Regions from separate parts of the Paenibacillus sp. BK720 genome, predicted to be linked through region 1. Evidence: riboswitches for the same ligand, from Rfam matches in the RefSeq annotation. Region 1 holds a riboswitch; each other region holds the start of a gene.
What was found. A riboswitch is a leader RNA that binds a small molecule or an ion and turns the genes downstream of it on or off. The one in region 1 is predicted to bind cyclic di-GMP.

Region 1 (10,534 bases):
GAATATCACGAAAAAAATGCTGACTACGCAATTGCGTGAGCTTGAAGAGCACCACATTATTCAACGGGAGGTTTACCCGGTTGTCCCGCCTAAAGTGGAATATTCATTAACGGATTACGGCCATACATTAGAGCCGCTGCTAACATTTATGCATCAATGGGGCAGCGCTCATGTGGATTTCATGCGAAACAGAAGCAAACATCAACGATAGATGCCCGAGCCTTCCGGAAAGGTCAATTTTTTGCATTTGGTCAATTCGTTGTGAGAGTTGAGTGTTTGCAATGCCATTATGCTGTCGGAGCGCTTGTTTGAGAAGTAGTTACTTTTTACTGTCCGGGTCACTTTTTCGTAACCATGCCCTGAAGGTTTGTATTGAACGAAATAGACAAATAAAACGGGCTTTAGAGAAAAGTGCGAACGTCGAAAAAGCAGTATAGTGAACTCATGCAGGACAGCATTACTTCTTCTTGAGATAAATAAAACAAAGAACAGGTGGGAGAATATAATGGCAGAGCAAAAAGTATGGTTAATCACGGGAGCATCCAGAGGAATTGGTTTGGAGATTGTAAAGGCAGTGCTTGCAACCGGCGATCAAGTCATCGCAACGGTTCGGCGTTCGCCGGAGGCTTTATTGGATCAACTTGGGAATCCCGCTAATCTTAGCGTTGGGATACTGGACATTACAAATGAAGAACAGGCTAAAGAAGCGGCAGACCAGATCGCACGGAAGTTCGGGAAAATTGATGTTTTGGTCAATAACGCAGGTTTTGGCCTTCTTAGCGCCGTAGAAGAAGCTTCCGCCGAAGAGGTGAGAAGGAACTTCGAAACCAACGTATTCGGTTTGTTGAATGTAACCCGTGCCGTACTCCCTCATATGCGAAAAGAACGTTCGGGACATATTATTAATATTTCGTCTGTCGGAGGATTAAGCGGATATATCGGATGGGGAGTATACGGTTCAACTAAATTCGCCGTTGAAGGGATTACAGAGTCCCTGGCCTTGGAGTTGGCCCCGCTCGGCATACATGCTACCGTAGTTGCACCGGGCTTCTTCCGTACCGACTTCCTGGATGCTTCTTCCCTTAGCAGCTCCGGAAAAGTCATTCCCGATTACGCGGAAACGGTCGGAAAGATGAGGGATTTCGCTGCGGCGGCTAACCGCAAACAGCCGGGAGATCCCGTAAAGCTGGCAAAAGCCATTGTACGAATTGCGAACGCGGAAAATCCGCCTGTCCATTTGCCGTTAGGGAAAGATTCTCTGCAGCGGTACAGAGAAAAAACAGCCGATTTTGAACGAGATATCGCGAATTGGCATGATGTCATCACCGGTACTGACCATGATGATGTTTAAATGATCATTCACATTAAGATGAAACCGGGGCTTCCGCACCCGGTTTTTCCCATTATGAGCTCATTAGGAGGAAGAGCTAATGTCTGTACGGGCAGAAAAAGTGCTTAAGGCTCCTCGAGATCTGGCCAACGATTCCAGCGAACAACGGTTATTGAAAATGAAAGGGTTAACGGTTATTGAATCTTGTACGTTTACGGAAGGACTTAAAGGAAGTATGTTCCTGGAGGATCATCTTCTTTTGTTTGTGCTTGAGGGCATGTATAAAGTAACGTTCGGCGATGAGGAGTTTACCGTAAATAAGAATGAAATGGTTCTGCTGCAGAAGTCGATTTTAGTGAATTACGAGAAGTCGGGAGAAGAGGATTCCGACTATCGTCTGGACTATATCATGTTTTTTCTGAAAGAAGAACTGCTGACAGAATTTATTAATATGGCGGATCTCCAATATAACCATCCGGCTGTTTTGGTACCGGTATCTGTGAAAGCGATCAATGAGCGGCTAATGAGCTATATTCATTCATTGAAACCGTATTTTAAAGAAAGGGAAGCTTTAAAAGAAGGGTTGATTAGGGTTAAACTGCTGGAGTTATTGTTTGATGTCGCGGATGCGGACGAACAGTTTCTATATCAGTTTTTGCAATTAAGACGAACGGACAAAAAAGGGATTACTGAAATCGTGGAGCAGAATATTACTAATCCGGTCTCGCTTCAGGATCTAGCATACTTGTCGGGTCGAAGTTTGTCGACGTTCAAGCGTGATTTTCAAGCGATCTACAATACTTCCCCCGTGCGCTGGATACGTAACCGGAGGTTGGATATTGCAAGGGACATGCTGCTTCACACGTCAGCCTTGGTTACGGATGTCTGTTTCTCAACCGGCTTTGAGAATGTTGCCCATTTTTCAAAGGTATTTAAAGAGAGATTTGGCGTAGCGCCTTCCTCGTATAGACAAGCAGTGCTTAACTCGGAAGGCGAGACAACTTCTTAATCGATTTTGGCGAATTTTGTTGATTTTTCGCGAATATTTGGTATTATATTGACGAGTTTTATGGGGGGAGTCGATTGGATTGATCCGTATTTCTTCGTTAATAGAGAAGGGCTTTGAGTATCATGCATTGCCTCAAGGCTTGCAGATGCTGGACAATACGCTGGTTTTGCAGCTTGAAGGGTTGGAGGACAGTATTAGCGCAAGGCTTAGCTTCAGCTTTCAGAGCCGTGAATGGATAATTGATCAGGTAACAGGGCCGGAACCATCGACGGAATGGACAGCGGCAAGGCTAACCGAAGAGATAGAGCGGATTTTCGACTATCGGCCCGAACTCCTTGAAGCGGGAAGGCTGTTAATTGCGCGTATCGACGAAATAAATAAGATGGACGATGACGAATTCGAGGCGGTGTACGAGCGCGGCGAATTGAAAGAGTTCATGCTTTAAAGCTATAACCGGCCTTTGCCAAGGCCGGTTATTTTATTTTTAATCGGGGCAGGAAAAGAAGATCTGGCGGTTAATGACTATAAGGTAGGCTTTATCATCTTGAATGACTGGAGAGTGCAGGTAGTGGCAAAAGAGAAGAATTGGGCAGGCAATTACACGTATAATGCGTTGGAATATCTCTACCCGGAGAATGTGGAACAAGTGCGGGAGATGGTTGTGAGAAGCAGCAAGCTGAGAGTACTGGGCTCGAGACATTCCTTTAACGGGATCGCGGATTCGCACGCAAGCCTGTTGTCGCTTCAGAAGATGAATCGTGTACTTGAGTTGGATAAGGCAAATAACCGCGTAAAGGTAGAAGGCGGAATACGTTACGGGGATCTGGGCGAATATTTGCATCGGGAAGGTTACGCGCTTCATAACCTGGCGTCGCTGCCGCATATTACGATAGCGGGCGCTATTGCAACGGCAACCCATGGCTCCGGAGACCGGAACGGCAATCTGGCAACGGCTGTTTATGCCCTCGAAATCGTAAAAGCCGACGGAACAATCGCCGTGTTTACCCGGGATGACGAGGACGGAAAGTTTAATGGAGCCGTTGTTGGTTTAGGAGCTTTAGGCGTCGTAACCGCCATTACGCTGGACATTCAGCCTTCCTTTGAGATTAGTCAATACATTTATGATCTTCTCCCGCTGGCACAGCTCGAGAATAATTTTGACGCCATTTACTCCAGCGCTTATAGCGTCAGCCTGTTTACGGACTGGAAGGGCTCATCTATTAATCAGGTTTGGCAAAAAAAATTGGTTCAAGAGGGTTCGGCTGGGGAGGCGCAAGCGGAATTCTACGGGGCCAGCCTCGCGGAAGCCAAACGCCATCCCGTACCGGACCAAACCGCCGAAAATTGCAGCGAGCAATTCGGCGTGCCGGGCCCATGGCATGAACGTCTGCCGCATTTCCGCATGGATTTCACGCCAAGTGCCGGCGAAGAGCTGCAAACGGAATATTTTGTGGCCCGTGAGCATGCCTATGAAGCCATTTGCGCAATTCGCGAGCTTGGCGAGCAGATCGCCCCGCTGTTGTTTATTTCCGAAATTCGCACCATTGCTGCCGATCAGCTGTGGTTAAGTCCAAGCTATCGGAAGGATTCCGTTGGCTTCCACTTTACCTGGAAACCGAATTGGGAAGCCGTCAAGCAGGTGCTGCCGCTCATCGAAGCCAAGCTGGAAAAGTTTAACGCGCAGCCGCATTGGGGCAAAGTGTTTACAATGCCGGCGGAGCGAGTCCAAGCCCTGTTCGGGAAGCTCCCGGAATTCCGCCAGCTGATGCTGGAGTGCGACCCGGACGGGAAGTTCCGGAACGATTTTGTGAATGAGTATGTCATGACGAAGTAATCGATTCTTATTTATATAAGCCGGGTTCCTAATAGGGAGCTCGGTTTTTTATTTAACTGGAAATGGGTTGTTACCCGCACGACTAACAGCGTTCAAATGAGAGAAGCGTAAGTGAGAAATGAGTTGCTTTTGATGGAAAATATAAGGAGAATGGAGAGGTTGGCAGATAGAGGAGGCGAGGTCGAATTGGATTCGAGATTTCTCCAGGCAAGAACGGAAGAAATAAAGTACCACGAGAAGTTTTATGCCGAACATGAGTTGTTCGCCCCCGGAACCTGGATCGCTAAGCCGGTGCAAGCCATTATGGATACTTACGTTTTGCTGGAGCCTCATGGGATGCGCGTATTGGATCTTGGCTGCGGTGTTGGGCGAAATGCCATTCCGATTGCGCAAGCAATCAAAGCCTATAGCGGAAAGGTGACGGCCGTAGATCTCCTTCCTTCCGCAGTCGCGATATTGCAGGATAACGCGGAAAAATACGAAGTAAAAGATAACCTGGAGGCGATTGCCGCGGATATCGAGTATTTCCAGATCCCATCGCAATTTTATGACTATATCATTGCATGCTCTTCCCTAGAGCATGTATCCTCCGTAGACGCATTCCGAACCGTCATTGGCCGGATGATAGAAGGGACAAGGCCCCGCGGCATTCATGCCATCTTAATGAGTACGCAGACGGAAGAGCTGGATTATAATACCGGCGTAGTGTCGGAAGGATTAATAGAATTAAACCTGTCGACAGACGATGCTTTTTTTCTCTTGAGAGAATGTTATAACGGCTGGGAGATTGTGCTAGAGCGAGTGATCCCCCAGGCCGTTCAAGAAGTGAAATACGGGAAGTCTATCGAATACCGGGGAAATTGGCTGACATTTATCGTTCGCCGTACAAGCTGAGGGAGGGAAAGAATATGGCGATGCCTACTCATATTGTGGCCGTCGGAGGAATGGTGGAGAACGATCAAGGCGATATCCTGCTCGTGAAAACACAGCATGACGGATGGGTATTTCCCGGCGGGCAGGTGGAGGTCGGGGAGAATTTGACCGATGCGCTTATGCGCGAAATTCAGGAAGAGAGCGGGATCACATGCGTTGTCTCGCAATTGATCGGCGTATACTCCAATACTTGCACGTATAAATGGCATGACGGGGTAACGGATGTGCCTACCAAGCTGATGCTGGATTTTGCATGCCGCCAAGCAGGCGGTTCCTTGCGAACTTCCGAAGAAACCTCGGAGGTATGCTGGGTTCGGAAGGAGAAGGCGCTCGACCTGATCCAGTCCCCGGCGATACGGACGAGGTATCAAGCTTACTTGGATTTTGACGGTACGGTCAATTATATGGATTACGTTACAAAGCCGGACTTCAATATCAAACTGGAAAGGAAAATCTAGGCTGTAACAAGATGCAAAGGAGACGGCATCGCATGGAGCGACGGCAAACTCCTCATGGGGCGGAAATGCGGCTGCGCGCTCGTATGGTTTCGGTGCTTAAGGATGTGCCGCATCGTTAAGCGCCGCGAAAGTCCTGAGAGAATCGGACGGAGGAACAAACAACCGGAGCAGCTAGAGTCCGCTCCGGTTGTTTGTGACGTTCAGATTGAAAAAAGCCCCGTACTTCGTGACACTCTGTCTAATGTAAACGGTAATATTCGCCTCTATACTAGACATAGATGTAAGAGAAGGACTGCGCAAAAGATAATGGTTACGGCATGGTACGGTTAGGTAAAGGGAGAGGAGTGCGCAAGCGATGTCCATCAACCGGGATGAAGCGGATCTGATTGCAAAGGACCGTCAATATGTGTGGCATGCCATGGCGCCTTATAATGAGCAGGCACCTCCGATGGTCGTTAAGGAAGGACAAGGCTCGTGGATAACGGATAGCCGGGGCAACCGGTATTTGGACGGGATGTCCGGTCTCTGGTGCGTGAATGTGGGGTACGGGCGGGAGGAACTGGCCCGTGCGGCTTATGAACAGCTCAAAACCTTGTCCTACTATCCGTTAACGCAAAGCCACGAGCCGGCGATCCGCCTGGCCGAAAAGCTGAATGAATGGCTGGAGGATGACTATGTCATCTTCTATTCCAACAGCGGGTCCGACGCGAACGAAGTCGCGTTTAAGATGGCAAGGCAATATCATGAGCAATCCGGCGCCCCTGGCCGCTACAAGTTTATTTCCCGTTACCGGGCGTACCATGGCAATTCGATGGGCGCATTAGCGGCAACCGGGCAAGCTCAGCGCAAATACTTGTATGAGCCGCTTGCGGGAGGCTTCCTTCATGTCCGCCCGCCGGACAGCTACCGGCGTCCGGATGGCATGTCGGTCGAGCAGTTTAATCTGCAATGCGCGCAAGCGATCGAAGAGACGATCGTATGGGAAGGGCAGGAGACGATAGCGGCTGTTATTATGGAACCCGCGATCACAGGCGGAGGAGTCCTTGTGCCCGAGCCCATTTATCTCGAGAAGGTCAGGGATATCTGCACGAGGTACGGCGTACTGCTCATTATCGACGAAGTGATTTGCGGCTTTGGCCGTTCGGGCCGTAAATTCGGGCATATGAATTACGGCATTAAGCCGGACATCGTTACGATGGCGAAAGGACTGACCAGCGGTTATCTGCCTTTGTCGGCAACGGCGGTTCGCAAAGATATTTACGACGCCTTCAAGGGCAAGGACATGTACAGCCATTTCCGTCATCTGAATACGTTTGGCGGCGCGCCGGCAGCTTGTGCCCTTGCGCTGGCGAATCTCGGGATATTGGAGCGGGAACAGCTGGTGGAACGGTCGGCCGCGCTTGGCGAACGGCTTATCGAGGGATTAACCGGCTTGAAAGAGCATCCGATAGTCGGAGACATCCGGAGCTTTGGCTTTCTAATGGGCATCGAGCTGGTTAGCGATAAACAAACGAAGGAGCCTTATCCGCTGTCGGGCGTTGTCCGGATCATGGCGGAGTGCAAGGCGAAAGGTCTCCTAATAGGCAAAAACGGCGATACCGTCGCAGGCTACAATAATGTGCTAACGATCAGTCCGCCGTTGTCATCCACGGATGAGGATATTGCTTTTCTCGTTCAAACGCTAAAGGATGTATTCGAATGTATATAATAGAAGAAAAACAAAAAAAGCCTGATCTCTATCAAGCTTACGCGTTTGCTCTATGGTCGGGACGACACGATTTGAACATGCGACCCCCTGGTCCCAAACCAGGTGCTCTACCAAGCTGAGCTACGTCCCGGAAAAGAATGGTGCCGGCGATAGGAGTCGAACCCACGACCTACTGATTACAAGTCAGTTGCTCTACCAACTGAGCTACACCGGCATATGGTTTGTGTCGGGCACAAAACGTATTATGCCACAGCCCGTGCGAATTATGCAAGACTTTTTTCGAGAAAGTTTTCTAGAGCTTTTTGGCCTTGAAATGAACAACGGCGCTGTACAGCATTTTACCTGTAAGGGCATTAAAGGCAGCTTGATGCTGAACCTGGTGAACCTGCAGCAGAAGCGCTTTATTGTTCTCGATTTGCCGCTCGATCTTCAGCTCCAGCGTGCGCAGATCGCTAGCCTCAAAGAACTCTACTTTATCGTCAATCAAATCCAACCGGAATTCCATCGTCGACTCCTCCTGTCTCTATTTTTATTATTTGAATCTATTATAGCGTTTTTGGGCAGCGAATCAAAGACGGATGAGACTAAAGTCGGAGTGTTGGGAATTGACCCAATTTTTGTTTACAAATAGGTATATATATCCTAAACTAGTCCTTGTGTGTCGAAAATAGCGTAATTCAACTGAAAAAGGCAAACTTGCCGAAAGGCAAGGACGCAAAGTTATGGGCCTAATGCTGCATAGAAGCGATGGCTGCCAGACCGCCGGACGCAGGACATAGTGCCTTAAACAGCTATCCGCCTGTCCTAGGCCGGATAGCTTATTTTCTTTTTTCAGTGACAGCGAGGAGAGACGAGAAGAATGAAGGAATGGGTTAAAAAGGCATTGCAATGGCTAGGCGCAAGAAAGCAGCTTGTGGAGGGAAGAAGAAAAATCGGTGTGCGGCTGCTTATGCTGACCAGCATCATCACTTTATTTAACGTAGGGGCAGGCGCGTTCATCTATACGCAAAATCTGTCGGTATCCCATGCCGTCAAGAATGCGAATACGCTTACGAGCGCGCAGCGCGAATACGAAGGGATCTCTAATTCGCTGCTGCAAACGCTTCTGATGATGATCAATTCGATCGAAAACAACAATGACAGCCAGAATGCGGAAGTAGTCGATCCGAAAGAACGTTTGGCCGATATGCCGGGTCAGATCGAGCATTTGAAGAAGACCTTCGAGAAGCTGGACAAGATGTTCCCGGCCGCGGAGGAGCAGCAAACGTACATTGGCCAGGCGAACATCTACGAGATTGCCTACAATGACTTGAAGAGCTCGAATGTCACCCAGTTCGAAAATGTGACAGCCGAAATGAAATCGGCGCTTGTGCTTAGGCTCGTTAATATTTACTTGAACGAGCTGGAGTTCGCCAACCAGAACGTCAACGCCCGGATTACCGTTGACGCTGCGCATACGGATAAGGTTCTGTCCGATAGCGTGGATACGGCGAATATAATCATCCTGATTAACGTACTGATCCTGGCGGTGATTCCGTTTCTGTTCACGGTTGGGCTCATCCGAAGCATCCGATCCGGTCTTCAAGGGATTATGGGACGCATTCAAGCCTATCGGCATAATGACTTTACTTATAACCAGGCGTTCGAACGCAAGGACGAATTCGGCGATATCGACCGCTCGCTTGCGGCCATGGGCGATAATTTGAAAGCAACCATCAAAGCGACGCTAAGCGTAAGCCAGACCGTTCTCCAGATGTCGAACCAGATGGGCGATATGATCTCCCGCAACCGTACGGCATCCGAGCAGGTGAAAGGGCAGATCGATCTGGGAACAACCGTCCTGCTCTCCCAATACGACGATGCGACTTCGATCTCGGCCGTAACGGAGCAGATCTCGGCAAGCTCGCAGCAAATTGCGGCGTCGAGCGATTATATCAATAAAGACATGCAGCAAATGAGAGACGATTCCCATACCGGCTCGGTAGACATGGAAGGCGTTGTCCAAATGGTGAACCAGACGGTTGAGCAATTCAACCAGGTGACGGAAGCTTTTAACCGCATTACCGAACGCTACAGCAATGTATCGAAGTTTCTGGAGAGCATCCAGGATGTCAATACGCAGACGAACCTGCTGTCTCTTAATGCATCGATCGAATCCGCCCGGGCCGGCGAACATGGACGGGGCTTCGCGGTTGTAGCCGAGGAGATCCGCAAGCTGTCGGGTCAGACCGACCAGATTTCGAAAAATATTTCGAAGGAAATGCACCTGATTCAAGAGGATGTGGCGGCAAGCAGCAAGAGCATGGGTGCTTTCGCCGAAGTAATCTTCTCCACCAAGCAAGCCTCGACCGCCGCGAGCGACATGTTCAAAGGACTGGAAAAGCAGAGCCATACGTTGTCCGAGCAAGTCAGCGAGATCTCGACGGCCATCAATGAAATTACAACCGGCATCACGCATATCGTGACCGCCGTGGACAAGCTCCTGCTCACCTCCTCCGAGGTGAATGGCAAAATGGAACAGATGGGTCATCTGTCCGTTGAGCAGAACAATATTTCGGATGATTTGCAAGGGATGGCGCAAAATCTGCAGCAATCCTCGTATGAGCTGAAAGAAAAAGCGGCAATTTTTAAAGTTTAATGCCAATCTTGCAGGTACAAGACAAAGGCTGTTCTCCTTGCGGGGAGGACAGCCTTTGAGTCGTTTTACGGTCTAGTATCAGCTTGCGCGTTCCGGAACCGGTGAATTCCGAAGTCACGGAGGGAGGAGTGCAGAATCGCTTCTTTAAGCGGATGAAGATTTGGAGTGAAGCGGATCTCGATGCCAAGTCCCGCTAACCGCTCAATAAGATCGGAAAGCGGTTCCACGGCAAGGGGAACCAAGGTTTCCTTGGATACGTAGTATCCGGCGTATTCGTCGAACAGCTCGAAGGACTCGGGTGGCAGCTCGTACCGGTACAAGGTTGTCTGCTTGATCCGTTCGTGCCAGCCGGTCTCCACGGTAATCACAATGTTGGCAGCCGTAGTGCCGAAAAACCTCCGTTCATCCTCTGAAGTTAATCCTGCCGATCTCGTATAGACGATTCGAGGGCAATCCCTCGGGAAGAAAAAGGTGAACTGATGCTCCTCGTCAATCGCCCAGACAACGGGCGGCATATCGGTCCGGTTGGCTTTTACCCTCGGAACAAAGACGTCAATAGCCCTTTCCTCGCTGAAATGAAACAGCCTCATCCTCATAGCCTCCTATCGAAGCGGTCGTCAGTGC
Region 2 (10,534 bases), 250 kb from region 1:
TTCGCTTCATACTGAGCAATTAAATGCTCCTCGAGCGCGAAATAACAGTTATTTCTCATAAAAATAGCGTTGCAGAGGGCTGACCCTGCAACGCTATTTTTCGATTTCTAATACCCGAACACGAAAGAGGTGTCCCATCGTCATGTTCATGACTTATGGGACACCCCCTTGTTAGTTATCAATAAACATACATTCTCACTACATTTATTCTGCTTTACGCATTATCCTTCTACTCATTAAGAATACGCCTAAGAGAATAATAGCTAATCCTACCAGCCTTATTCCCAATTGACTGCCCTCTCCAGTTTTCGGCAATGTCGGCGTGCCTGCATCAATGGTGCCGAGGGGTACGCCATCGACGGTAATCGTAATCAAGGTTTCCGTGGCATTGCCATCCTTATTTTTAACGATAATGGTGAAACGATCCTTGCCCGTATAGCCTTTGTCGGGCTTATAAGTCCAACTGCCATCAGGCTTGACGATGACCTCACCATGCTTTGGACCTTGATTCACGACAGCGATGCCGCCAAGAGGTACATTCACGCTGCTTTCGATCAATTCGTCTTTTTTGGTCGTTTTATGGATGTCCGGCTGCTTGACGGGCTTCGAAGGCGTCGTCGATGGTTCCGGGTCAGTCGGTTCGGTAGGCATCGACGGTACCGGATCTGTCGGTTCTGTCGGCGTCGACGGTTCCGGATCTGACGGCAGCGTCGGAGTCGGCGGTTCCGGATCCGTTGGCGTTACCGGTGGTGGTGAAGGAGGCCTTTTCACGTTGTCAAGGGTCACTTCAACATTCGTAGGCGAATTGATGGCCACCGGATGCTCCGTCGTATCCAGTACATATCCGGAAGGCGCTGCCGTTTCAAGAAGTACGTAATCGCCATAAGGCAGGTTTGTAAATACGGCTTTCCCGTCCGCTCCCGTCGTTAACGTGTTCACGAGCGTGCGAGCCGCTCCGGATTGACGGAAGAGGTTATAGGTTGCTCCGCTTAAAGGATCATGGTTATCCTTATCCTGTTTCAGCACCGTTAGCGAGACCAAAATTTTAGCATTGTCGATGGTCAGGTTAACGGCTGTTGTGGAATCGATTTTGACGGGACGTTCGGTTGCGTCTAATTGGTAACCGATCGGTGCAGCCGTTTCAATCAGCACATAGTTCCCGTACAGCAGTTTCTTGAATTCAACTTTGCCGTCCGCGCCTGTCGTAAGCGTATTTACGAGAATACGGTCCGAGCCCGATTGGCGATAAAGCGCGAAAATCGCTCCGCTAAGCGCAGCTTGCGTATCCCCGTCCTGCTTCAGCACCGTGAGAGCGCCGCGTACGCCGCTGCCCGTCCCCGAACCGTCCGATACGCCAACGACGATCTCTTTTACGGAATCTTTTGTGACAGTCTGTACGTTGTTGCCGCTGAAGCTGACCTTGTTAGAGACCGTATCGCCATTCTGCGCCACGATCAGCGACTGGTACTCCAGCACGTAAGCGCTCGTAATTTGGTGCAGGAACGCCAGCTTGAAGAGCTGTTTCCCCGTTTCGGGATCAGTCTCGATCGCAAGCGTGTAATCCGTGCCTTTGACTAGCGGCGTGTTCACTTTCGTAACGGTTCCGCTTGCGGCAACCGTCGTCGGATACAAATTAAACGACTCCGGAATGAGCAGCTGATTATCCGTGGGCTCGTCCGTCACAAGAGCGTCGTTTACGGTCGATTGCCCACGGTTAATATAGATCGTCCAACTGATCTTGCCGCCGTTCTGCTGACCGTCCTTGTTAACGTACTCGCCGCCTTGAGGAATATTGACGGAAGCCGTCAAATCCTTGGATTCGGATTTTGTCCCGTCCAGCAGCTGGGCCGTGTTGCCTATCGACGCATCGATGAGGTCATCCGCCAGGCTTGTGGAGAACACCAGAATATATCCCGCGGAGATAGGTTGGTTAAAGGTTACTTTCACCACATCGCCCGTATAGTTGACGGTGTATTCCGCGGCATCGACTTCAGTGCCCTGAGCGGGATTTCCGTTGGCCGGAACCGTCATATTATACACGTGAAGCGATTCCGGAATCAGCTTCTGGCCGGCGAGCAATTGATCTTGCACGATCGCGTTTGCCAATGTTTTGCGATTGTAGTTTACGCCTACCGTCCAAGTGATTTCTTTGGTCGCCGCATTGTAAGACCCTTTTTTGTAGCCATTGGCCTTTGTTTCGTTATTCGGATTAAACGTTGCCGTTACCCCGACAGCAGATGCTGCTGCGTTCTCATCCCAATCTACCGTGGTGTGGTTGGGATAAGAGGCGTTTGTTGTAATCCAATCCGAGTTCAGCCAATCGTTGTTGTATTTCGTTGTGTACGTAATGGTATAAGGCACGTGAATCGCTTCGGTAAACTGAATCTTGAAGCCGTCATTAACCGCAGGAGTTGGGCTTGCTATTTCGGTAACCGTATAGGCGGCCGCCGTTCCGCTGTCCGGCGTTATGCTTAAGCTCCCCGGTACCAGCTGCATTCCGCCCTTTGTAAACTCGTCGATCAACTGGGCGTTAGACATTGTTTTGCTGTCTTCATTTAATCGAATACGCCAGGATACCGTTTGCGCAGCGTAATCGATCGTGCCGGTGCCCTTCTGCAAAATAACCTGCTTGATGCCGCGGCTAGCGGAAGCCATTGCTCCATTCGCAGTAACCTTGTTCACGATATTCGTGGCGCCCGATCCGTCTACGCGATCGATGGAACGGGTCTGATACTCCACTTTGTAAGCGGAAGTGACCGCGTTGTTAAATTGGAGATTGAAACCGTTCAAGTGTTGGGCGGGATCATTGGTCGGAGTTACCGTGTAATCCGACCCCGGAAGAGCGGCCCCCTTCGTTCCGTTGCCGTTGATATCGAAAGTTACCGGATATACCGCAATGGAACCTGGCACAAGCTCCTGAACATCATTAAACGTGTCCGCAAGCAGCGCGTCCGTCTGATCAATGGCTTGTTCCTTGTAATTGTAATTAATCGCCCAAGATATCGTCTGGGTATTGGAATCATAGCCCGTCGACGACTTATCGAGCAGCTTGCCGTAATTGACGTTCACCGTTGAGTTAGAGGTTACTTCAGGCTTGTTGTCGCCCATGAACTTGGCGGTATTGCTGAAGGAAGCCTTGCTGGCATCATCGATGCTCGTGGTGAATTTGATGCGGTACGCCGATGTGACCGGGTCGGCAAAATGCACGTTGAGAGCGCCGCCCGTAATATCCGCCGTATAACGGCTTGGATCCACCGCGCCGCCGACAGCAACCGATCCGTCCAGATTAACGTTCAAATCGTAAACCTGAACCGACGAGGCGTCCGCCATCGACAAGCCGGCCGGAATAGGGTCGGTCATGACAGCGTTATTAACGGTGTCAAGCGCCTTGTTCACGTCTACGGTCCAGTCAATCGACTTCGGATTGTAGCCTGCGGGCACGCCGCTCTTCTCGATTGTCGACGTAACCGTTGGTTTGAAGCGCAGCGTAAACACCGTAGTACCGCCCTTGGTCGGAATGGTGATGGCATGCGTTGTGCTTCCCGTAATTTTTTGCTTATCGAATTGCGAGGAGAATTTTAGGATGCCCCCTACATCGTCGTGATCGGTAATGTAATCGTTAAACGTCATTACCACTTGATGGGTCGAAGCTGTTGCCGCGAACGTTCCGACTGTTGTCTCAGGGTCCAGCATAAGTTCGCCGGAGATGTCATTGAACAGCAAGAACTCGTCCGGAATTCCGAACGTAAAGGTGTCGCCTTCTTTAAAGCCGTGGCCGTTGGGCAGTGACCAGCTATAGGCTAGGTTTACTTTCGCCCCCTGCTCAAGCAGCTCCGTAAGCGGTACGGGATTATTGCCGGCATCCAGTACGGTTAGCTCCGCACTGTCAATGATGTTGATCACATCATCGATGGACGAGGCATACGCCTTAGAAACAAAGCCGGTCCCGCTTACCACCTGGGAAAGCAGCAGCAGGACGATTGCTAATCCCGCTATTTTTTTAAAAACCATTTTCCGTCATCAACCTCTTTTCTTGAATGATAGTCTATCGTCCCAGCCATTTGCGCTATTCTACTAAAAAATAGAGAAAACAACTAGGCAGAAAGCACTTATCCAGTTTATACTAGAATTCGACAACGTCGCAACCAATTTAATCCATTTTTAGCCATAAAAAAGGTAGGATTCGACAAAATGATTAAAAAAATTGCTCCCATTCTCCTCATTCTCGCAGGACTTCTCATCTTTCTCTACCCGACCATTAAGGACCGTTACGAGATTTATCAGCAGCGTCAAATCCTTAAGGCATGGGAAGACAACTTGCAAAGAATAGACCAGGTACCTATTGATGCGCAGAATACGACGGCCGATGAGCAGGACCAAACACCCGCTTCCGTCAGCCCGGCCTTAACCGGCGCCAACTCGGCGGATGATATGGAACAGCGGCTTCAGTCCAAAGGCATCGGCAAAAAATCGATCGAAGGCGTGCTGATCATCGACAAAATTAATTTGAAGCTGCCTATTATCACCAACGCGACGCAGGCGCATCTAGCCTTATCCGTAGCAAGCATCCTGCATACCGGCAAGCCCGGTCAGATCGGCAATTACGCCATCGCGGGCCATCGCAGCCATACGTACGGCAAAAATTTCAACCGGTTGGACGAAATCGAGATTGGCGACCGCATTCAGGTGCAGACGGCTGACGAGACTTTCACTTATATCGTAAATTCGAAGCAATACGTAAAACCGACGCAAGTCGAGGTGCTGGAAGGAAACGGCAAAGACAGCGAAATTACGCTTATTACCTGCCATCCTCTTTATAAACCGACCCAAAGGATCATTGTGAAAGGAATTCTAGCCGAAAATCAGAACGCCGAATCTTGAAGATTTTTCTATGAAAACCGGCAAGCTTATAGTAAATTAAAACTAGCAAACCAAATTAACCGGTGCTTTCCACCGACAAAGGCAAATTTAGCGAAAGCTAAAGACGCAAAGCTACAGGGTCTTCCTCGCGCGCATGCCCGAGATGACAGCCAGCCGCCGAAAGGAGAGTTTTTTTATGTTTAAAAGAATGTTTTTCCTGCTGCTTGCAACTCTGATTGCCTCCTGCCTGCCCGTGAACAGCACGTTCGCCGCCACTTCCACGACCGCCGCGATTATCGGGAAACAAGGCGTCGCTCAAGGGTACATAACCGTTAATTACAAGCCCGCAAACGGCGCGAAAGTGATTGTCCGCATTGCCAAAGGCAAGACCCAATACGATTATCCTCTGACTAACGGCGTTAAATATCCGCTGCAGCTTGGAAATGGCAGCTATTCGGTACTAATCGCCGAAGCTGTGAATGCCACGCAGTACAAAGTTATTAAGCAGGAAACCTTGGCGGTGAAACAGACCGACGACAAGCAGGTGTTCAAGCTATCCAATCCGCTGATTAATTGGACAAGCCAGACCATGGCGGTCAAGAAAGCGGCCGAGTTGACGAAAACCGCTGCTACGGATCAACAAAAGGTTCAAGCGATCTATAATTTCATCACCAAAAAATTCGTCTACGATAATAACAAAGCAAAGACCGTGAAAGCCGGCTATATTCCGAACCTGGATACCGTGTTCAAGGCTTCCGGAGGCATTTGCTACGATTACGCGGCGACCTTTGCGGCCATGGCCAGAAGCCTTGGCATCCCGACAAAACTCGTCATGGGCAGAGAACGCAGCAAGCCGAACGTAGAACATGCCTGGAACGAAGTGTACCTGAGCAATCTGAAAAAATGGGTTATTATAGACACAACCTACGATGCCGCCCGCATCCAAGGCGGCCAAAAGCCCAGCCTTTTTAAAAATACCGCGAATTACACTGTAACTAAATACTTTTAGTGACCATAAAAAATAGCGTTGCATGGGCTATCCCTGCAACGCTATTTTTAGATTTTGCTCCTTTGCGGAATCCATGAGCAAGGCGATGGGAAGAAATGATGGAACACCACCATCTTAAATACAAGGAAAACTTAACTGAAAGTGAGATTGTTTACATAGCTTCCTAACTCGATATTGCCGGTAGAGATATTAGTGACCTTGAGGTCGTTGATATAGAGATTATGGACGGTTACTCCGTCGACGCAGCGATCATCGTCAAAGCCGCTGATTCTTGAGACAGCATTGTCGCTGCCGGTATAGTAAATGCCGTCGAACGTGATTTGTTCGATCCGGCTGCCCGGGACCGGATTGTAATCCGGATTCCACACTACCCGGATATCGATGATTCTGCCGAGCTCGAACCGTTCGATTCGGATATTGCGGTAGGTCACGTTGCGCACCGTATTTTTGTCCCCGGCGTTAATAGACAGGCAGCCGCGGTAATTATCCTGAGGTTCATGATGCTCCAGAATATCGATATTCTCGAAAGTAATATTCTCAATTTGCGTGCCGTCTGCTTCGTAATCGCCGTGGGTACCGATATTGGTCGGGTGAGCCACGTCTGCCCATAGGGTTGAATTCTTCACTGTAATATTGCGCGTATCGCCGTAATACCCCCAGCGGTGCCCGTAAATGGCAATGCAATCATCGGAATTTCGCATAAAGACATGATCGATCTCAACGTCGCTGCAGGACATCATATCGATGCCGTCAGACCAGCCTCGCGTACTGAACGACTCGAAGTCGGCAATTCGTATTTGCTGCGACTGTCCCAAATAAATGCTGTAATGCGGCGGATCCACAACGGTTATGCCGGACACCGAAATATTCCGCGAATACATGATCCTGACGCCACGGAACGCTGAGAAGCGGCCGAACTCCGCCAAGTAAATAATTCCGTGGCCGGAGATTTGCACATTTTCCACCTTGTCGCAGACGAAAGCTCCCGCTACATAAGCTCCTCCCTCGATGTAAATCTTCTTGTTCGATGGAACGTGAACAACGACCTGCTCAATATGATGAAGACCAGCCGCGAAACATAACGTATGATAACGGGCATCCGCCAGCTTTGCTTGCAAATCGTCGATTCGATGAATGCCGGGATGAATGCAAGCAACGCCGGGATCCGACGAATCGGGACGCTGCTCCGCGAGCTTTTTGGCAAACAAATGAAGGTTATGGAACCGGTCGCCGTTTATTTCAACCGACAGCTTCTGCGGCTTGGATAAGCGGAACTGCATGGTTCGGTCGTCAATGATTTCGGCATGAATGCCGGTGGAGAGCGGGCGGATAACGGCATCCCTCACGGGCTCACGGTTACAAATGACTTTCACTTCGACTTCACCGTTGCAATCGAATTTCGCAAGCGAAGCCTCTCTTACATGATGCATGTCGACTTTAACGAGCAGGACTCCAACTTCCGTCCATTCCCCGCCCGGGATGCGTATAAATACATCAAAATCATGATTGACGGGCAATGCTTTTGGAATCGGATAAACGGATAATGAATTAGCGGCTGCCTTTGCCAAGGGAACACTCTCCTAAACGGTTTGTTCCATTTATTCTACTTAGCCGGCATTACGCCCAGCAATCGTAATTTCGCTAGATTCCTTGTAAAAACTTACTCCTGGCCTTAGGGCTGTTCCTCCTTATCGACGATCACCCACGAACCATGATCAAGCTTGGCTTTAATCTTGATTGGAACTCTGGATACCCCATACCTGGCTGCATGGTCATGTCGACCAACGCCTTCGTACGTGTACCGAATCCATACCGTCCCTCTGGTAAAGGTATGAAAGACATGACCCGTGCTTAATTGAACTTGGACGTTGTCATCGGGCTTTTGATTCGGGAAATCCACAAACTGAAGAAACTTGCTTTTAACCGCATCCGAAACAGAGGAATCGTCTAACGCTATTCCGTTTTTCCCGTCCATATAGATCGAGGTTACGGTATGTTTAACGCTTTGCAGGATCCAGACATAAAAACCAATATAGAATGCTAGTACCAAAAATAGCGCAACAATAAGCCGTATCCTCCAGCTCTTTAGGCTGATGTTCATGACGAGCCCCTCCTTCCATCAAGGCCCCGTTCCAACGCTCGAAACGATCCAGAACGGTCCAAATTTTTTCAAGTAAAATACGCTCATTCCGCCACCGGTAACTCTGTCTTTGAAGTTAGTCACATCGTACAAATGGCCGTATTGATGATCATAGCGATGCATATTGGTAATTTTAGACGAAAATACGCTTCCAAGATGGAAGCTGGTCAGCATATACCTCCGGGTCGTTAACTGCGGGGACAGGAAGCTAATGATCCATAAGGCTGCTGCAACAATAACGGCAAGCTTGACGATCGTTCTTCTCTCCAGCTTAATAATCGATCACCTCTAAGTTCGTAAATTCCAGTATAAGGGTTTAATTCTAGTTGTTAGACGGCGGAGGCGGATGAATAGTTTCGTTTTCAATAAAAAAAGCACCCGACAGTATGGATTCCATACTGCCGGTGCTTCTGGACTTTCGCTTAAGCATTTTGATTTGGCCAAACGCCATCCCGCTAATAGGTTCTAACCCATTCGAAGCATCTGCATACAAAGGCAAAGGCTTCGTACTCTTGTTCTTTTACCCGGAAGTTAATATTCTCAAGCTGGTCGGATGAAATATCCTGAATGTTGATATCCAAACGGAAGGCTCCCTGGAAGCTGCCTATCTTCAGATCTTTGACATCCTCAAACGTAATGATTAATTTGGGAGCTTCCTGGGCGAGCGGAAGCGAACTAAGCGTTATGATCAAATTATCCGTCAACATCCCCGCTTCATGCTCGCAGCGAACCAGATTAAAGGATTGGATGTAGCAGAGCTTGTACTGTTTTTGATAAAAACTCTGTATTCGATCAGCCGTATGTTTCATCTTCGGACAGCCTCCTTATTATTAATATATACTCCTCCGCATAAATGAAAAGGACCATCTTCTAAGATGGCCCTCTAGAACTAATAGGGAACAAAACAAGCGATGATTCTACAATAATCGAACGTATTATAGTATTCGTCTTTGTCTCCGGTTTTGGGGGTAGCTTTGCCGTGCGCCTGTAACAACGGAAAAATTCGCCGGTGAAATTCATCCCTCCCACTTAAACCATCTGCCATGGCCGTCTGTTTCGGCAAGTGTAAGCTTCTTTTCTTCGCCATTCCCATAAAAGTCGAGATGGAGGTCCATGTCCCACATATTGTTATAGAGATGGAAAACATCTCTTTGCTGGCCTAGTACCTGAATGAACTGGATAAGTTTGGTTTTTGTTGCGGCAGGAAATTGGTTGGCCACATGAGTGTGAAAAATGCATAAGGTCGAATCGTTTGCTAGTGTCGGGATAATGTCGGGGAGAAGCTCAACCCCATCGCCTTCGATTAGATGAACGGGGTAATGCTCCAAACATGCCGCAGCCGCTTCGAAATAAGCTCTCCGTTCCTTATGCTCCGGCCAGATCAACGCTTTCAGCCAAAGGTAATGATCCGGATCCTTAAGGTCGTTGATATGCAGATCAATTCCAACTCTGTCAGCCACCGGCGGACTTTGGACATATAAAAAAGGATTCCCTCCTAGTTCAGATATAATTTTCAGGGCAGCATGCTCATTACCATACTCCACCGTTTGGGAAGAATACGAATACCTATATTTGTCCCACAGGAGCTGCAAGCCGGCGCTCGTTCCAATCTCGACTAGGGATAGCGGCTTACCTGTTAACTGATAGATATAGCAGAAAGCAGGATATAAGTAGGCGCAGCGCCGCATTTCATTGGTCTGTACGAGCCTGGTTTCCAGGAGATCGACTATCTCAGCCTCATATTGCTTGCAAAACTGCTTGAATGGAGCAAATACCCCGGCCAAATCCTTAGGATCTTGCACAATGCTGTCATAATAATAAGCGAGTTCATGCCGAATGCCCTTCAAGAGCAAATAATGAACCGCCCCCAGAAAAAGATTCGGTACAGGCTGCCCGGGCCGCGAATGGGCAGCAAGCTTAAGAAGCTCCGGATCTTCAGCCGCATTCCTTGCCAGATGTTCATATAATCGACTGGAATGCCTGCATTCCATATCGGCAAACCGTCTAAACCGTTCGGACAATTGTTCCATAGAGCACACCACCTTCTTTCCAGATAGGGGTATGATACCATGAGCGGCTCAACCATCATGCTTTAACCTTTTTATCCCGCGGATAGATATTGTTTATCAACAATAAAAGGAAGCCAATTTCGATTGGCCTCCTTCCCGTTGTTAGTTCGGTTTTTTCCAGCTATCCTTAAGCGGTACAACCCGGTTAAACACCAAATGATCATCCTTACGGGGTTTCGTGTCAACAGAGAAATACCCATGTCGCAGAAACTGGAATTTTCGCTCGGGACCGGCATGCTTAACATGCGCTTCAATGAGAACCTGTTTCCGAACCAAGGAATCGGGATTTATTTTGAATGTCCAATCCTCATCATCCCGTGGCAGCTCCCCGTCCAGAAGCAATTTATCGTACAGGTTAACATCCGCCTGGATGCAATGCGCCGCGGAGACCCAATGAATCGTCCCTTTCACCTTGCGCCCGGTAAAGCCTGAACCGCTCTTCGTAAGCGGGTCGTA
Region 3 (10,534 bases), on a different contig from region 1:
TCAATACCACCCGTTTGTTTAAGATGCTTGATTAAAGCCTCAGCATCTACTTGTACATCAGAAGGATTACTTATTTTCAAACTTTTATATTGTGGTGCTATATATGTGAGATGTGAAAATTGAGACTCATCTATTATTAGCTCTTCTGACATTAAGCTCATCATCCTTTCTAAATAGTTTGTCTTTGCGACCAAATGAATTGAAGTTTCATTTGGACCATTACTCCGCTACTCCGCTATATAACTATTTCTGAACTTGGTAGTATTGGGTTTAATAAACCAGGAACAAAATTACCCCAGCCATCTAAATATCCCCACAGGGCTGTACCTTCTGCCTTCCAATAATTATATTCTTGTTTATCAATATAAACTTTCTTGCCTTTTGACGGACCCGACTGGTAGGTTTTAAAGTACTTTGTTTTAGAAAAATAACTAGCTTTAGAATATCCAATTGTAAACACTCCTCCTTGATCTTGCATATAATATGGAGCGTATTCATATTCCGACTTTCTTAAATTCAGGTAAGCATTGTACATATCAAATATTCCCATTGCAGAGTTTACACGGTTACCGCCTCTTAAAGCTACTTTTGCCGAGTTAACATTGAATTTAACCGAATGGCGAATTTTCCAGCTGTCCATATTTTCAGGTGTAGCTGCAGCTACTTCATTCTTCAATTTTATCCCCATGTCTTTATATTTATTGATTACTTCTTGCTCAGCTGCTCTCAATGCCTCATTTCTCGCACTAAAATAGGTTCCTCGTCCTGAACCTTTAACATCAAGTTCTGCTTTTACTTCAATAGCTTTTACTGTTGAATCAGGATTTGTAACTATTTCTTTCCATCTATGTTTCCCCATCCTTTTTTTAAGATCTTGTGCTGTAGATCCTATATATGTTTCAGTTTTACCTTTATATGGTCCTTCAATAATATAAACATACCCGATTAAAACTGGAGCCATGCCGCTAGGGTCAATATACTTAAGCGGATTATTCTCCACATACACATACTGGTTCAAGCTCTGAGGATTCTCTACTTCCCCTTCATACGTATCCTCAGAAATAAACCGAGCCAAGCGAGGGTCATAGTAGCGTGCCTGCAGGTAATAATACTGCGTCTTCCGATCCCAATAGTAACCTGCGTAGCGGTAAGGGTTCTCTTTGACCAAGTCCGTAGTAATATCATCCGTTGGTTCGGTCTCTACAGCCGACAGCTCGGCTGACAGATCCACGCTTACGGTATCAGTAGTAGTTGCACCAGATTGTTCAGAGACGGACGCTTCCGTTACAGCTTGAGCAGATGTAGCTTCCTGCACCGCCTTATCTTTCTTCGCTGCACCATTACCCTTGCCGTTCCCGTTGTTATTGCCGTTGCCCGGATGGTAATCCGGCTCGGTGTTCCCGGTCTCATCCTCCGGACCTTGTATGGATCCTGGGCTTCCGTTGCCGGTGCCAAGGTCGCCGATCCAGCCGATGCCTTCGCGGACACGTTCCCCTAAGCCGTTGTACATACGGGATACAAGACCCCATGCATCATACTCGTAACGGGCTGCGACTTTGCCGTCTTTGTCCGTTAGCGCCGTAACGTCGCCATGTCCGTTGTACACGTACCAGAACGTCTGACCTTCCATCGTAATGGTCAAAGGCCGATCGTTCGCATCATACGTATACGACTTCGTCACTTGACCGCTGCTGTCACGCTCTTCGGTAATCGCCCATGTATCGCCTTTGTACGTGTAATTCGTTGTCTCTTGCGTTTCTCCAGTGTGATTGAAATCCGTCTTGCTGATCCGGCGTCCCAGCATGTCGTAGGTGTATTTCTCGCCAAAACCATCAGGGAACGTTACCTTCGTTAACTGGCCAAGCGCATTCCATTCGTACTTGCTGCGTCCATCCGTCAGCAGGTTGCCTGCTTCGTCATAGGAATAATCGTAATCCTCGTAACGGATCAGATTCTCGCGATGGACGAGCTGGTTCCGGGCGTTATACATATAATTCGTGCCGATTACCGTATACCCTTTGCCAACCTGACGAATACGCTGGAACAGCTTGGTGTGCTCGCCCGGAGGAAGGTTGACTTCACCGTTAACAAGGTTGTCAATGGCTGCCAAGAGATGCTCGATTTGACCTGTCTCGAACATTGTTGCCACTTCCGGAGTAATCGTTCCATCTTCCGCTGCTCCATATGCAGCACCAAGCTTCTTATAAAGGCCAACCTTCTTGCCGTTGCCATTCTCCAGCGCCTTCAGCCAGCCACAGCCGCCGCCATTGTTGCCGTTGTTGCCGTTGTTGCCGTTGTTGCCGTTGTTGCCATTACTATTTCCGTTTCCATTATTGCCATTTCCATTGCCATTACCGTTATTACCATTGCCATTTCCATTACCTTTACCACTATTACTGTTTCCATTAGTGTTTCCATTAGTGTTTCCATTGCCGTAACCGTTACCGTTGCTGTTTCCGTTGCCTTTGTTCGCTCCGCCAGAACTGTCACTCTTTGCAGCGTACTGGCTTGGGCCGCTAGATAGGCTTAATTGGCTCATGGAAGACAAGCTTGTCTTCTTCACGCCATTGCCGTTTCCGTTACCATTCCCGCTATTACCATTGCCATTGCCATTACCGTTTCCGTTGCCGTTGTTACCGTTGCCGTTGTTGCCGTTGCCGTTCGGCTCACAAATGACCGGGTTTCCTGTGTCGGGGTTGGAAGGGTTGGTATCCTTGCTTGGCTTCATGCCATACGATTCAAGGACCATCTGCACAAGCTCATCCGTTGTAATAACCTTGTTCTTGTCTTCTGCTGCGCCTTGAATGATCGCTTTGCGGACGGTACGGTTGCCCGCTCCGTCATATTGATAGACTATGACATCGCCATCCGGGGTTTCTACCCGCTCCAGCTGCTCCCTGTTGTTATACGTATATCGGCTGTTATCGCCTTGCTCTTTAACGCCGGTAATGAACTCGCGCGCGTTATACGTATACTGGCTGTCGTGCAGGGATGCGCCTGCGCTTGTCGTGTTCTGCGAATCGATCAGATGGCCCGGCTTGTAATCGGTAGCAGTAACGGTGCCGTTCGGATATTTCACCGAGGTGACGTAACCGTCCGCATCGAATTGGTATTCGTACTTATAGCCTTTGCTATCGGTATAACCTGTCGGGCGTCCTCCTGCATCGTACGTATACTCGGTACGGACACCATTAACGATCTCTGCTTCTTTCTCGCCGTTGGCATTGTATTCGTACACGACGCTGTCGCCGTTCGGATATACCGTTTCCTTCAGCTGGTTGTTGTCGTAATAGCTGTACGTGATGGTTCCGTTCTTATCGGTACGGGTCAGCATATTGTCCGCTTTATCATAGGTATACGCGTACCAGGTGCCATCGCTGTACTCTTCCCGGATCTTGCGGTTCATGAAGTCGTACTGATACTTCGTCGTCAGGCCGCCCGGCTTCTTCTCTTCCAGCAGGTTGCCGTTCGGATCATATTGATATTCGAAAACATCCTTGCCGTCCTCTGAACGGACGACAACCTTCTGAAGACGTCTGCCAAGCTCGTCATAGTTGTAAGTCGTCAGCTGGCTGTTGCCATCCTGCTGACTGGTCCGGTTCATCTCCGCATCATACGTATAGGAGGTTGTCAGCCCGCCGGAACCGGATTGCGGCTCTTCGATGGATGTCAGGCTGTCCCGCTCATCATAATCGTAGTGAACCGTACCGTATACCGGACGAACCTCTTCCAGCTTGTTGCCGGCGGAGTCATAACGATAGCTGAACGGACCGCCGCTAGGCGATTGCTCTGCGGTTAAGCGTCCTTCATTATCGTAATCATATTTGGTCGCTTCGCCGAGACGATTGTATTCGGTCTCCGTTCGGCCATCCAGATCGAGCTTGAAGCGCTGCGTGCGCCCAAGCGAATCCTTCTCCTCCAGCAGGTTGCCGCGGTAGTCGTACTTCCACTCCGTATCCCGACCAAGCGGACGGCGTTCAGCCGTTACGTAACCGGCAGGACTGTATTCTGACCGCGTCCACTGGCCGACCGCATCCTTCTCCAGCAGCTGCTGACCCTCTGCATCATAAGCATAAGTTGTCTGATGCCCATTGCCGTCGATGGAGGCGATCATTAAGCCCCGAGGATCGTAGCTGAACGTATTCTCGATCGAATCTCCGGTCATCGACCCGCCATCGTAGTGAATCTCTTTGTTCAGCATGCCATTCTTGTCATAGACAGAACGAATCAGATTGCCATTAGGATCCTTTTCCAATACGACATTGCCGGCCCCATCATACACATACTGGCTGACTGCCGAAATATTCGCTTCATTAAGAGCCGTCGTTCCTGCTTTATAAGCAATGGATGTAACAAGGCGGCCTCCTGCATCATACCGGCTCTCTTCAATATTGTTCAGACCATCGATCGACAGAACCGCTTGACCGGCTGTATTATAGACCGTCTGCGTCTCGCTGCCGTCCGGCTGTACCGTCTTCGTCTGTCTGCCCATTGCATCGTACGTATAGGATGTTGTCCGGTTTTCTACCGAACCACCGGCCTTGTTCTGTTCAACGCTTTCTTTCATACGCCCGTGTTCATCATAGCTGTACGTAGTAACAAGCCCCTCCGGCGAGGTATCCTTGAGCAAATCCCCTTCCGGTGTATAACTGTATACAGTTGTTGCCCACTCGCTGCCATTCAGCTGGCGGCGCTCTTCTGTGACATTCCCCCAGGCGTCGGTCTTGAACGTAAATTTCTGAACGCTGCCCGACTCCGCATCAACTGCTTCCGTGCGTGTGGATACACGGCCATAGACGTCGATGGTGGAGACAATCTTCTGCCCTTCTTCATTAACGGACTCAACTATATTGCCAAAAGCGTCATACCGGCTTGTTGTAACGTCGCCGGCCTCGGAGACGGATCGTACAACCTGTCCATTCGTATCGTATACATCGGTACGTTCGTAACTAACTGCCTTACCGTTCTCATCAAGCGCAGGAGTACTTGTCTTCACGGTCCGGCCCGCGTAACGATACTCGGTCTTATTGCCGTTGCTGTCTGTCTTACTCACGATTCTGCCAAGCTTATCAAAGGCATACTGTCTTGTCTGAAGCACCTCATGCCCTGGATACAGGCTGTCCGACAGTCCTGCCGCAAGCATTGTCCCGTTCCACTCGGGAACGGGTCCGCCTGCCGTTACTTCTGCGGTTTGACCGTTCCCGTCATATACGGTTCGTGTCCATGATCCGTTCGGGTCCTTCCGCTCGATCTGGCGTCCAGCCGAATCGTACCGGTAGGTCGTTACGGCCTCCTGTATGCTCGAAGAGCTGGAGCGAGCAGCCGACATATTGCCGGGGAACAGCGTCTGAATAAGCTGCTTCTCTTCAACAACCTGGTCCCAGCTGTCATACTTGTATTCCGTTCTTCCTCCGTCTGCCGCAACTACCGCGGACATCCGTCCTGCTGCATCATATTCGATTGTTGTCGTCTCATTGCCCGGCGATACAACCGTACGCACCGGATCTCCGGCAACGTTATACGCCGTTTCGGTTGCTTCGCCGCGGGAATCCGTATGCTTGATCTGCAATCCCCGGCTGTCATACACATAGGATTCGGTAATGGTCCCTTCCGTTCCATCAAGTGCCGTCATCTTCGACGTCAGCTGTCTGCCCATTCCATCATAGGTGTAGGCTGTAGACGTTAAGCCGTCCGATTGTTCAATAAGGTTGCCGCCGTCGTCATAGCGGTAGGTGGTAGTGAGTATCTTGGATGAATCGCCAAGATCATGCTGTACGTGCTTGGTTATCCGTCCCCATGGATCGTATTCGAAATCCTCTGACAGACCTTCCGGCGACTCGCTATGCATCAGCCAGCCTACCGCATTAAACGTCTGGGTCGTTACAGCTTCATCAGTCGTTTCTGCATCCATAATAATAGAAGTATGATTGCCGTTCCGGTCATTCACATAGGAGGTTGTTGTACCGTCGCTTGTTACGAATCCATTGTCATCATAAGTATAGTTAAAAACATTGCCGTTGCCGTCCGTTCTCTTAACCAGTTCACCCTTGGCATTATACGTTTCAACGGTGCTGATGCTGGCCTCGTCATTAACGCCAGCCGGATCAACGGCAGCCTGCGTTGTGGTACGGGTCAATATTTTCCGGTTATCCTTCTGATAGCTGATCACAATCCGGTGGCCGTTAGGCCCGGTCTCGCCTGTCGGATCCAGATCCTCATCGTAGGAGTAATTCACAATGCGGCCTGAAGGGCTTTGCTGCGCCACCACCATATCCGCGTCATTGTACCGGTAACGCGTTACGCGGTTCATCGGATCGGTCACGCGGATCAGATTGTTGCCGCTGTAGGCATACGACGTAGTCGCTTGTCTGTCTCCATCTGCCGTCTTCACCGTCTCGACCATCTGAGTCGGATGGAGATACCGGTCCCAGCTCAGCTTGTAGCTGCCGGATGGCTGCTGCACGGTTGCTTCATTCGCCCCATACGATGCCCCGAGGAATTCCTCCGCCTGATCCTGGCTGCGGGTCATGCCGATGCGCTCGACTCGGTTCTGCGTGCCGTATTTCCATGCGGTTGTAACCGATTCCTTCGTTGCCCCTTCTTCCTCGCGTACGTTATTGCCGTTATCGATCACTTTGACAACGCGGTGCAGGTCATCGTAGACGAAACGCGTAATCGTCTGGGAAGGCGCGCGATAACCAACGAATTCGCCGGCTGTATTGTACATGAAGTAGAACTTGCGCTTCTCGCTGTTAATCTCATTGCCCAGACCGTCAATGTCGGCGATAATCGTCGAGCTCAGCGTATCTTTGCCCTTCTCGTAGTTGAAGGTCACGACGTCCTTTTTCTCGATATCGAATACTTTCTTGATCCGGTAATCGCTGCCGTAAGCCGTCGATACCTCTTCCCATTCGAAGGACATCTCCGTCGTATAGCGGTCCTGGATCAGCCAGAATCGTCCATCGTTATGGAAGCGGTAGCGCAGCTGGTCCGGCCATTCCATAATGTAGGCGTCCTTGTCCGCGGAGCTGGAATCCGGATCAAACGTTAAGCTTGGAAAATGCTGCTTCTGTCCGTTGGCATACGTGACGTACTTGTTATCTCCGGCAGGCTCGAACCAATAGACGGTCCCGTCGAAGCCTGTCCATGTGATATTGCCTTTGTCCGGCCATTTGGTCAGCCGGGAATCCAGACTGAAGCTCCAGCCATAGCCCAGCTTTCCCTTGATCCGGTTCTGATGGTTATAGGTCAGATAGAAATTAAGATCCGTACCCGGACGCTCCTGCGTGAACCCGTCAAAGCTCTGCAAGCCGTTGCCCGATGCCAGGTTGATTCTGACATTCTGTCCGGCCACCTGAGATTCGGCATAGGGAATGCTGTCCGCAGCACCCGTGCCCGTGACGATAGGATACAGCGGCAGCTCATCCTCGGTTACATTGCCCGCTGCATCCTCAACTTTAATATAAATCGTCTCGCCGCTTCCTGCCGTAATCGGCACCGCCGTTCCAAGAGGGAGCTCATCGCCAGCCCACTCCTTCGTCAGCTGCGCAGCCCCCGTAACCGAAAGCTTCTTCACGCCGCTTACCGCATCTCTTACCTCTACCGCAACCTTCTGGCCGCCAAGCGGATGAATGGCGGTAATCTCCGGGCCATTGCGGTCCAGGCGGATCATCTGCTTCTCCATCGCGTAGGCCGGCGCCTTCGCGGGCTTCAGGACAGGCTCGCCGCCTTCTTCGGCCGGAGGCAGCTTAAAGATGATTGTCGGCACCGTATCTGCCTTAAGCGTCCAATAATAAACGCCGTCCGGAAGCAGATTGCCATCCGCATCCTTTCCATTCCATACGATGCTGTTCTCGCCGCTTGTATCCTTCTTGCCGCCGGCGAGCGTATAGCTCTTCTTCGTTGCCAAGTCCTCTACCGTTACCGTGACCTCATAGCCGGCTGGAGGACTTTGCGGATCGCCATCCTGCGAGTCTATCCAGCTCTTCAAGCTGTCCGTCCAGGTAAGAGTAACTTGCCCTGCTTGTTCATCAAACATTGCTTTCGTATCATTCATCTTCAGGCTGGAGCCGCCCGATCCGGTGCGGTCCGGCCCAAGATCCGTCATAGCTTGTAATACCTGCTCGTTATTAAAGGAATAATACCGCGGATTCTCCGTCTTGTTTGGCCCATCCGTCCAAGCCTCTGCAGCCTCATTCGTGCTGCCTGAGGGGATCATGTCCGCCACAAACTGTCCTGTCACTTTCACTGCTTCGCCCCATACGGTTGCCGGAGCAATCCCCAGCAGCAAGGACACAATCAATACAATCGATATTGCCCGAACCTTCATTTCTCTCTTCTCTCCCCGTCTTGTTGTCGACACGAAAAAAGCCGCAACGCCAAAATAGGCGTCCGGCCATGAGCATGAAAGACACGGGCGATTTCGGCGGTCTGGCGATCCTACGGGGGACCCATGACTTTGCGTCCCAGCCTCGCGGCTGGTTTGCCTTTTCGGTTCATAGAAATATGCAAGATATGATAATCTTGGATTATGTTCTGTATAATATAGTAAATTGTGCATGGTTGTAAATTCATTTTCAGGAAAATAGTCGTACGGAACTACTAGATTAATAGAATCTTGGTCCTGCGACTAAGAGATCAAAGATTGACGCAAAAAAAGAGCGGATCACCATGAGGTGTCCGCTCTTGCCAACAGCTATTAACTCACCGGCACGGCAGCCGTTCCGCCAAGTCCGGTTGGGGATGTGCTCGACTTCGACAGGTAGATCTTGTCTACCTTCGCGCCGTCTTCTCTTCCTTTAATGTACAGCGTGTGCGTGCCGTTTGCGATCGACATGGAACTGGATTTTTTCCAAGCCCAGGTGCTATTCGAAGTCGTTGTTACTTGCGAGCCGGAAGCACTGTCAATCGCAACCGTAAAGCTGTCCGAGCTGCTGTCGACGCCGCTGCTGAGCAAATGAACGTAGAAGGAGCCGCCATTCGTTACATTAATCGTATAAGCAATGTAGTTCGTGTTGCCGTCGCCGGAACCGTTAGGCGTCTCCATATCGTAGCCGTTCGAGCATACCGGGCAGGCTGCGTTAAGAAACGTACCGTTCTTCGCCGTATAGTTTTCCGCTTCGATATAAGTTCCCGTGCTGCCGTTCACATTGTAAGTGCCGCCTGTCGTGCCGCCGCTGCCAGCCGCCAGCGTTGTCGCGCTTACTGTGCTGCTTGCTGCCGACTCGTTGCCTGCCGCATCCTTCGCCTTGACCGTATAAGAATAGCTTGTGGATGCCGTCAAGCCCGTGTCGCTGTAGGAGGTACCGGCCGAAGAACCGGCCAGCACGCCGCCCCGGTAAACATTATAGCCCGTCACGCCAACATTGTCCGTGGAAGCCGTCCAGCTCAGATTAATCTGGTTGCTGGAAGCAGCCGTTGCCGTTGCGTTCGTTGGCGCCGTAGGAGCCGTTGTGTCCGGTACCGCCGGAGCCGGGGCATAACGTTCGATAATTTGGCTTGTGCGGAGCAGGTCCTGCGGGATCAGCCAGCCTTTGCTGTTCAGCTCATTAATCAAAGCCGTGCGGGTCGAGCTTGCTTCGCTGTAGCTGTCCGTCTTGAAAGATGCTTCCACCCAATACTCGTTGCCCGTCTTCGCTTCATTCATTACCGTCCACACCTCGATGTCCAGATCGAGATCGTCAAACGTACCCTCATAACGCTTGAAATCAACCGGTCCGTATACAACAGCGTTATTGAGCTGCGTTGTTCCCCAGCCCGTGCTTGTCCAATTGGTAAACTTGCTTGGTTCGCTGGATACCGATACGGTACGCGATGTTGCTTCGTTTGGCATTTTCAGTCCGCTGCCGCTATAACCGGAGATCGTCACGTCCTTCTCGTAATCGATGCTGAGCGTTTGCTTGGAGTAGCCCCAATCCACTTGGAAGTCAAAACCGGAAGACGAATCAAGCCCCTCGCTTGCCGCTTGCGTCAAAGCGGCGTTAATATCGCCGTTTACCACGTCGTATCGTTTCTTGTATTGAATCTCATGATTGCTCTGGTCATCCCGTTTGCGAATCCGCTCGCTCCAGCCCTGTCCTTGCATGCTTTGCGTTGCCGTATCCATGTACTGTACCCTGTAAGATTTGTACGAGCTGCCTGTGTCGAACTCGCTCCGTACCGCGCTGACCAGGTTGTGGCTCGAATCCAGAACAAGAGCCGGATCGAGGGTCAGCTTCACCTCATAGTTAGGCGTGCCGACCGCGGCAAAAGCCGACTGCGAATACAGGAACGGGGCTGCGAGCATGGCAGCCGCCATCGTTCCGGCTAAAGCTGTTTTCACCATGCGTTTCATTGGTGACGTGTACATGAATTCACTCTCCCATATAGGTAAAATGTGGTACAAGCCCTATTTTATTGATGATTAATTAAGGGAGTGTTCCGTACAGTTGAAGGTTTGATGTGATTGCTTTCATTCCGTCTTTGGCGGCAAAGAAAATACCAATGGCTGGCATAAATTAGAGCAAAATTGGAAGAATAATTCCAGTCCCAACAT

Region 2: linked by a shared signal. The riboswitch ahead of FHT67_RS07970 (transglutaminase-like domain-containing protein) and the one ahead of FHT67_RS09010 (methyl-accepting chemotaxis protein) in region 1 are both predicted to bind cyclic di-GMP.
Region 3: linked by a shared signal. The riboswitch ahead of FHT67_RS19760 (RHS repeat-associated core domain-containing protein) and the one ahead of FHT67_RS09010 (methyl-accepting chemotaxis protein) in region 1 are both predicted to bind cyclic di-GMP.

Annotation. Positions count from the first base shown of each region.
Region 1 is NZ_JAASRQ010000002.1:473,253-483,786, forward strand. Features, by position in the region: gene FHT67_RS08955 (winged helix-turn-helix transcriptional regulator) at 1-211, shown strand, start outside; gene FHT67_RS08960 (oxidoreductase) at 506-1,351, shown strand; gene FHT67_RS08965 (helix-turn-helix domain-containing protein) at 1,431-2,339, shown strand; gene FHT67_RS08970 (hypothetical protein) at 2,419-2,784, shown strand; gene FHT67_RS08975 (FAD-binding protein) at 2,908-4,173, shown strand; gene FHT67_RS08980 (class I SAM-dependent methyltransferase) at 4,360-5,067, shown strand; gene FHT67_RS08985 (NUDIX hydrolase) at 5,082-5,564, shown strand; gene FHT67_RS08990 (aspartate aminotransferase family protein) at 5,920-7,272, shown strand; tRNA gene FHT67_RS08995 (tRNA-Pro) at 7,326-7,402, opposite strand; tRNA gene FHT67_RS09000 (tRNA-Thr) at 7,411-7,486, opposite strand; gene FHT67_RS09005 (YrzA family protein) at 7,565-7,777, opposite strand; cyclic di-GMP riboswitch class I at 7,952-8,039, shown strand; gene FHT67_RS09010 (methyl-accepting chemotaxis protein) at 8,132-9,910, shown strand; gene FHT67_RS09015 (DUF6886 family protein) at 9,976-10,500, opposite strand.
Region 2 is NZ_JAASRQ010000002.1:219,401-229,934, reverse strand. Features, by position in the region: gene FHT67_RS07980 (collagen binding domain-containing protein) at 205-4,011, opposite strand; gene FHT67_RS07975 (class D sortase) at 4,192-4,881, shown strand; cyclic di-GMP riboswitch class I at 4,952-5,042, shown strand; gene FHT67_RS07970 (transglutaminase-like domain-containing protein) at 5,057-5,869, shown strand; gene FHT67_RS07965 (glycosyl hydrolase family 28 protein) at 6,001-7,437, opposite strand; gene FHT67_RS07960 (hypothetical protein) at 7,542-7,970, opposite strand; gene FHT67_RS29675 (hypothetical protein) at 7,989-8,132, opposite strand; gene FHT67_RS07955 (hypothetical protein) at 8,465-8,818, opposite strand; gene FHT67_RS07950 (DUF2332 family protein) at 9,026-10,048, opposite strand; gene FHT67_RS07945 (glutamine--tRNA ligase/YqeY domain fusion protein) at 10,181-10,534, opposite strand, start outside.
Region 3 is NZ_JAASRQ010000005.1:174,301-184,834, reverse strand. Features, by position in the region: gene FHT67_RS19765 (hypothetical protein) at 1-152, opposite strand, end outside; gene FHT67_RS19760 (RHS repeat-associated core domain-containing protein) at 236-8,329, opposite strand; cyclic di-GMP riboswitch class I at 8,422-8,497, opposite strand; gene FHT67_RS19755 (fibronectin type III domain-containing protein) at 8,699-10,348, opposite strand.